Regions from separate parts of the Paenibacillus thiaminolyticus genome, predicted to be linked through region 2. Evidence: a T-box and tRNA genes for the amino acid it is inferred to sense, from the RefSeq annotation. Region 2 holds a T-box; the other holds one or more tRNA genes.
What was found. A T-box is a leader RNA that pairs with one kind of tRNA and senses whether it is charged. The one in region 2 lies ahead of FLT43_RS01595 (glutamine--tRNA ligase/YqeY domain fusion protein), so its partner is inferred to be a tRNA-Gln.
Positions count from the first base shown of each region.

Region 1: it has a tRNA-Gln gene. The T-box ahead of FLT43_RS01595 (glutamine--tRNA ligase/YqeY domain fusion protein) is inferred to sense a tRNA for this amino acid. The anticodon was not compared.

Region 1 covers NZ_CP041405.1:3,050,610-3,054,005, forward strand. Annotated here, with positions in the region: gene FLT43_RS13635 (hypothetical protein) at 180-617, shown strand; tRNA gene FLT43_RS13640 (tRNA-Leu) at 1,191-1,273, opposite strand; tRNA gene FLT43_RS13645 (tRNA-Lys) at 1,289-1,364, opposite strand; tRNA gene FLT43_RS13650 (tRNA-Gln) at 1,372-1,446, opposite strand; tRNA gene FLT43_RS13655 (tRNA-Thr) at 1,469-1,544, opposite strand; tRNA gene FLT43_RS13660 (tRNA-Val) at 1,554-1,629, opposite strand; tRNA gene FLT43_RS13665 (tRNA-Glu) at 1,636-1,710, opposite strand; tRNA gene FLT43_RS13670 (tRNA-Thr) at 1,747-1,822, opposite strand; tRNA gene FLT43_RS13675 (tRNA-Asn) at 1,827-1,902, opposite strand; rRNA gene rrf (5S ribosomal RNA) at 1,968-2,084, opposite strand; rRNA gene FLT43_RS13685 (23S ribosomal RNA) at 2,146-3,396, opposite strand, start outside.
Region 2 covers NZ_CP041405.1:383,928-387,323, forward strand. Annotated here, with positions in the region: gene FLT43_RS01585 (RtcB family protein) at 1-247, opposite strand, end outside; gene FLT43_RS01590 (cysteine-rich CWC family protein) at 561-773, opposite strand; T-box leader at 948-1,206, shown strand; gene FLT43_RS01595 (glutamine--tRNA ligase/YqeY domain fusion protein) at 1,278-2,957, shown strand; gene FLT43_RS01600 (FusB/FusC family EF-G-binding protein) at 3,218-3,396, shown strand, end outside.

The DNA of each region.
Region 1 (3,396 bases), 2.7 Mb from region 2:
TCGGTTATCCACAGGGTTTTATTCTGGTCTGTTTCCCTCTATATTAGTGTTTACAAGTAAAGCTCCGAATAGTTCGGGTCTTCGTCACAAGTGGGGACTCATCTACACCACAAATTGATGGGTATATATAGTATATTAGGAATGTATTATTACCACCACCTATTTCCAAGGAGGTTACTATGAAAAAATCATTAGTCGCCATTTCAACAGTGCTGATGCTGTCAACATTTACCGGATTCGCTTCTGCTGCGCCTGATTCACCTAGAATTGCACCAACTCAATCAGAAACTCTTTCAATCGAAACCGACTACGAACCAGGAGATGTTCATCACGTTGGGTACGATTCCTTCCAGAGATCATTTACTGCAAACATCCATGCTGGAAGACTTATGGATATTTATGTAAAAAACGATGGTCCAGGAACAGTGTACATGACGTTAATACGCGATGGAAAAAATTATGCGGTAGACATTCCGATATCTTCAGGCCAACAAAAAACAGAGACAATTGGGGTCCTTGGCGGCATTATTAATGAAAAATGGGAAGTATCCATTAATACTAAAGACGGCCATAATATGGACTTCCAGTTTAAGATAAGACAATATAGAAACAAATGATCAAAATAAAGCCTCGGAATAATCCGAGGCTTTATTTAATTGGTTATATTTTTCAAACCAGAAACCAGGAATACTTTCGATATTCCAAAACCTAAAGAAAATAAGGAAACCAGATTTTAGCGAACTTTCCTTTACAAGTATTTATTTGCTTCCCCTATATAGTGTTACTGCTCTTCTCCTTTTTTATGCACTAATTACTGTAGGGGTTGTTGTATTGATCTTTAAACGCTCAAAGAACCCCAATGTCATAAATGCGAAATTGTTATTAGTTATAACTGTAGTTGATGCGCTTTACCTGTTTATAAGCAACTCAAATAATTTCTCGCTATTTGATGTTACGACCTTAAGGGATATATACCTAATTACAGGTCGTCTTTTTGTTTTTCAACTTTTCGTATAAGCTATTTCCCCGAAGATTTCAACAATCTATCCAACACCACGGCCACCTATGCGCGCGTAATCGGTTCGTATATGTTATCGTTAGCAAAGGTGTTAGCACACATGATGCATCAGGTTCGGTGTATCTTCATAAACAAAACAAAAAACCCTTGTCCGACAAGGGTTTCATGATACTGGTGCGCGTGGAGGGACTTGAACCCCCACGGTTGCCCGCTAGATCCTAAGTCTAGTGCGTCTGCCAATTCCGCCACACGCGCATTCCGATATAAAACTGGTGAGCCATGAAGGACTCGAACCTTCGACACCCTGATTAAAAGTCAGGTGCTCTACCAACTGAGCTAATGGCTCTCATAAATGGCTGGGGATATAGGATTCGAACCTATGCATGACGGAGTCAAAGTCCGTTGCCTTACCGCTTGGCTAATCCCCAACGATGTTCATATGTGACGTCATGGTGCCGGCGATAGGAGGCGAACCCACGACCTACTGATTACAAGTCAGCCGCTCTACCAACTGAGCTACACCGGCTTACATGAATGGTGGACGCTGACGGGATCGAACCGCCGACCCTCTGCTTGTAAGGCAGATGCTCTCCCAGCTGAGCTAAGCGTCCAAGAAGTGGTGACCCGTACGGGATTCGAACCCGTGTTACCGCCGTGAAAGGGCGGTGTCTTAACCGCTTGACCAACGGGCCTCAGGATAGCTGGTCTATAATTTGTAAAAAAAGTACTGGAGCTCTCAACCGGGATCGAACCGGTGACCTCATCCTTACCATGGATGCACTCTACCTACTGAGCTATGAGAGCAAGATGGCTCCCCGAACAGGACTCGAACCTGTGACAACTCGGTTAACAGCCGAGTGCTCTACCAACTGAGCTATCAGGGAACAGTAAGGAACAGCTCTGCGCCGCGTGAATTTGCATCAGCAAATCCACGCCCGCATCTCTGTCTGCTTGGCAACGTCCTACTCTCCCAGGACCCTGCGGTCCAAGTACCATCGGCGCTGGAGGGCTTAACGGTCGTGTTCGGGATGGGTACGCGTGGAACCCCTCCGCCATCGCCACCAAACAGATAAGGTATTGTACCTTAAAAACTGAATGCGAAAGTTCGTCTTACGAATCATCTTACTTAGGATAAGCCCTCGACCGATTAGTATTGGTCAGCTCCATGCATTGCTGCACTTCCACCTCCAACCTATCTACCTCGTCGTCTTCAAGGGGTCTTACCAATGTGGGAAATCTCATCTTGAGGGGGGCTTCACGCTTAGATGCTTTCAGCGCTTATCCCTTCCGTACTTGGCTACCCAGCTATGCCTCTGGCGAGACAACTGGTACACCAGCGGTACGTCCATCCCGGTCCTCTCGTACTAAGGACAGCTCCTCTCAAATTTCCTACGCCCGCGACAGATAGGGACCGAACTGTCTCACGACGTTCTGAACCCAGCTCGCGTACCGCTTTAATGGGCGAACAGCCCAACCCTTGGACCTACTTCAGCCCCAGGATGCGATGAGCCGACATCGAGGTGCCAAACCTCCCCGTCGATGTGGACTCTTGGGGGAGATAAGCCTGTTATCCCCAGGGTAGCTTTTATCCGTTGAGCGATGGCCCTTCCATGCGGTACCACCGGATCACTAAGCCCGACTTTCGTCCCTGCTCGACTTGTAGGTCTCGCAGTCAAGCTCCCTTCTGCCTTTGCACTCTTCGAATGATTTCCAACCATTCTGAGGGAACCTTGGGGCGCCTCCGTTACTCTTTAGGAGGCGACCGCCCCAGTCAAACTGCCCGCCTGACACTGTCCCCGAACCGGTTCCACGGTCCCAGGTTAGAACTCCGATACGATCAGGGTGGTATCCCAACGGCGCCTCCACCGAAGCTGGCGCTCCGGCTTCTCAGGCTCCCACCTATCCTGTACAGACCGTACCAAAGTCAATATCAAGCTGCAGTAAAGCTCCATGGGGTCTTTCCGTCTTGTCGCGGGTAACCTGCATCTTCACAGGTATTAAAATTTCACCGGATCTCTCGTTGAGACAGCGCCCAAGTCGTTACGCCATTCGTGCGGGTCAGAATTTACCTGACAAGGAATTTCGCTACCTTAGGACCGTTATAGTTACGGCCGCCGTTTACTGGGGCTTCGGTTCATAGCTTCGCCTTGCGGCTAACCACTCCCCTTAACCTTCCAGCACCGGGCAGGCGTCAGCCCGTATACTTCGCCTTACGGCTTCGCACAGACCTGTGTTTTTGCTAAACAGTCGCTCGGGCCTATTCACTGCGGCCCCCTCGGGCTATTCACCCTACCGGGGCACCCCTTCTCCCAAAGTTACGGGGTCATTTTGCCGAGTTCCTTAACGAGAGTTCTTCCGCGCGCCTTAGAATTCTCTTC
Region 2 (3,396 bases):
CGTTCCAGACCGCCGTCGTGCCGATGCAGGTGCCGACACCGACATGGACATCGGGCGTATAGCTCATATAGACGCGGTTCGGGATTTGCAAATTATTGTTGGCCATTTCAAATACTTTGGCCCCCAGCTCTTGATAGAGGGCGTTATTGGCATAAACATGGAGCGTGCCCGCAGGCAGCTCGACGGTGCGGTAATAGCACTCTTGAGGCGGCAGATCACTGCCATATACAAAATGATTCGTATGCATATATTTTGTAATTCCTTTCTCATTTCCCATTCGATTTATTGAATAATACAAAATAAAAAGACCGCAGACTCTCGTCCTGCGGCCATTTGATCATAAGAAAAAAGCCACAGACGTCATCGTCTATGGCTAGCAACCGATATAAGCCTCCCCGCGAGGGGATCAACCGATTATCTTGTTCTCACTCCGTAGAGGCCGACGAGAGACTGTTCCCAATCGATATGCAGTTGCAGTGCAGCAGCTTGATTCCATGTCATCTTCATCAACCTCCTTTTCCAAAATATACATTCATCTTAAAATGGCACCGCCATCGATGTCAACCTTTATTTTTCTCCACGAATGCTTTGACACAATCTTCGCATACGCATGCTTGCCGGCGCTGTTCCGCCGGTATCTGCTTCAGCAGCTCCTGGGGAACGGAGCGCTTCATGCACCAGCATTCGGTATGAGGCCGCCCGGCCGCATATGCGCAATGATTGGGCTGTCCGCATAACGGACAGCGTTGAGGATCGATTAGAACGGTATTCATATGTATATACACCTGCTTCGGAGAAATTTGTGCGTCTGTACCAAGTATACCAGAATGCGCCGATTCCAAATACGGCACTGATCACTGCTAACCGATAGTTACCCTCATTTACAAGCCCGATCGCTGCCGCGCATGTTTACTTTCGCTATCATTGATGATACTATGTACCAAATAATAAACGCGATGAAGAGAAGAGTAGATGAATGAGGAAGCTGTACAGAGAGCTCCGGCAGCTGAAAAGGAGCAGGATTCCCTTCGTTGAACCAAGCCTCTGAGCGGCGCATCGGAACGGGTTGCCGGGATGGTGCGACAGGAGCTCCTGTTACAGAGCTAGGGTATAAGCATCCGATGCGGCTGCCGTACCTGATGAGGCGGATATAGCGATATATCGGCGAACCGGGGTGGCACCGCGACAGCAAATCTCGTCCCCAAGACAGCAGTCTTGGAGGCGGGATTTTTTTATTTTCTGCAAGAAGAACAAAACATTAAAGGAGGTTGTGCATGATGAGTCATGGCAAAGAAACGGCGGAAGCCGCCAATTTTTTGGCGAAGCTGGTGAGGGACGATATGACACAAGGGGAATATCACAGGCCGATCGCCACCAGATTTCCCCCGGAGCCGAATGGATATTTGCATATCGGGAGCGCGTATGCGATTCATGTGAACCATTCTATCGCGAGCAAGTATAACGGGGCGTTTCATCTGCGATTTGATGATACCAATCCGCTGAAGGAGGATATCAAATATGTGGATGCGATCCGGGAAGACATCGCGTGGCTGGGATATCAACCGAAGGTGTACTTCGGCTCGGACTATTCGGAACAAATTTATGAATGTGCCGTCAAGCTGATTCGCAAGGGGAAAGCCTATGTCTGCGAGCTGACGCCGGAACAAATGACCGAATTCAGAGGGACATTGACTGAGCCGGGGACAGATAGTCCGTTCCGCAATCGGCCCGTGGAGGAGAACCTGCTCTTGTTCGAACGAATGCGAAAGGGAGATTTCCCGACTGCATCCAAAGTGCTTCGCGCCAAAATCGATATGTCCTCGCCCAATCTAAATCTGCGGGATCCCGTGCTGTACCGCATCGTGCATGCGGAGCACTATCGGACGGGCAATGACTGGTGCATCTATCCGATGTATGATTTTGCCCACCCGATTCAGGATTGGATCGAAGGAATTACCCATTCCTTCTGTTCGGCCGAGTTCAAAGACCATCGTCCGCTGTATGAGTGGGTGCTCCGTGAGCTGGAAGCTTCGGAACCGCCGAAGCAGCGGGAATTCGGGCGGTTAAGTCTGTCCGGAATGGTGACAAGCAAGCGGTATTTGCGGGAACTGGTGGAAGGGGGCTTCGTCGACGGCTGGGACGATCCGCGGCTTCCGACCCTCCGCGGGCTGCGGCGCAGAGGGGTCACCCCTGACAGCATCGACCGATTCATGGAGGAGATCGGGATATTGAGACAGAACAGCGTAGTGGACTCCGCCATGCTTGATCATTTTATCCGTCACGATCTGAAGGAGAGAACGATCGGCTATATGGCTGTGCTGGATCCGGTGAAAGTGATCATTACCAATTATCCGGCCGAACAGACGGAATTGCTCCTCCTCAAAAACAAGGAAGGCGATGAAGCGATGGGAAGCAGGGAGGTTCCCTTCTCCAGAGAGCTGTTCATCGAGAAGGAGGACTTCATGGAGCAGCCGATTGCCGGGTTCCACCGGCTCTCTCCGGGAACGGAGGTGCGGCTGAAGGGGGCGTACTTCATCCGGTGCGAGCATGTGGTGAAGGATCCAGACACGGGAGAGATTCAGGAGCTGCACTGTACCTATGATCCCGCGACCAAGAGCGGGTCCGGCTTCAACGCCAGAAAAGTGAAAGCGACGCTTCACTGGGTGTCTGCGGCGCATGGCATTCCGGCGGAGGTTCATGTGTACGATACGCTGCTGCGGCCTGGCGCTGCGCTGCAGGAGTCGGGAAATCGCTGGGAGGATCTGCTCAATCCTCATTCGCTCGTCATCATGAAGCATGCGGTGCTGGAGCCCGCCTTGAAGGATGCTTCCGCCAATGAAAAAGTTCAGTTCGTGCGGCACGGCTACTTCTGCCTCGATACGAAATATACGAAGGCGGACAGACGCGTGTTCAATCGGATCGTCTCGCTCAAAGATTCATGGAAAAGGGAAAGATAGGCTTCTCCCCCTAAAAAAGAGGAGTTGCCGTTCAGACTATATTTCCCTTATAATGGACAGCACAAGGGAGGTCGGTAGAAATGGCAAATCAGTTTGCCGGAATCGGCAGCGACTCATGCAAAGCCTAATATTGGGGCGATACTTTGCATGGGGCGGACAGCGATCATAAGGACATGTCGCCCGCGAGAGCTTGATATCGTTTCTAATAATGGGCTTTGCACCTTATTTCCATTCCATCATAAATAAGGGGCTGAAAAGCAATGTTACAACCATTTATTAGAAACCATCAATATAACTTGATTAAGAAGCAGACCGATCTGCTGCAGCACGCCTGCAACACGGTGACCGATCCGAAAGTCGTGGAATCGGTAAGATACAGCGCGCTCACCAAAATCGTCGAAGCGTTCCCGGATGCGGAAGAGGCGCAAAAGCAAGTGCT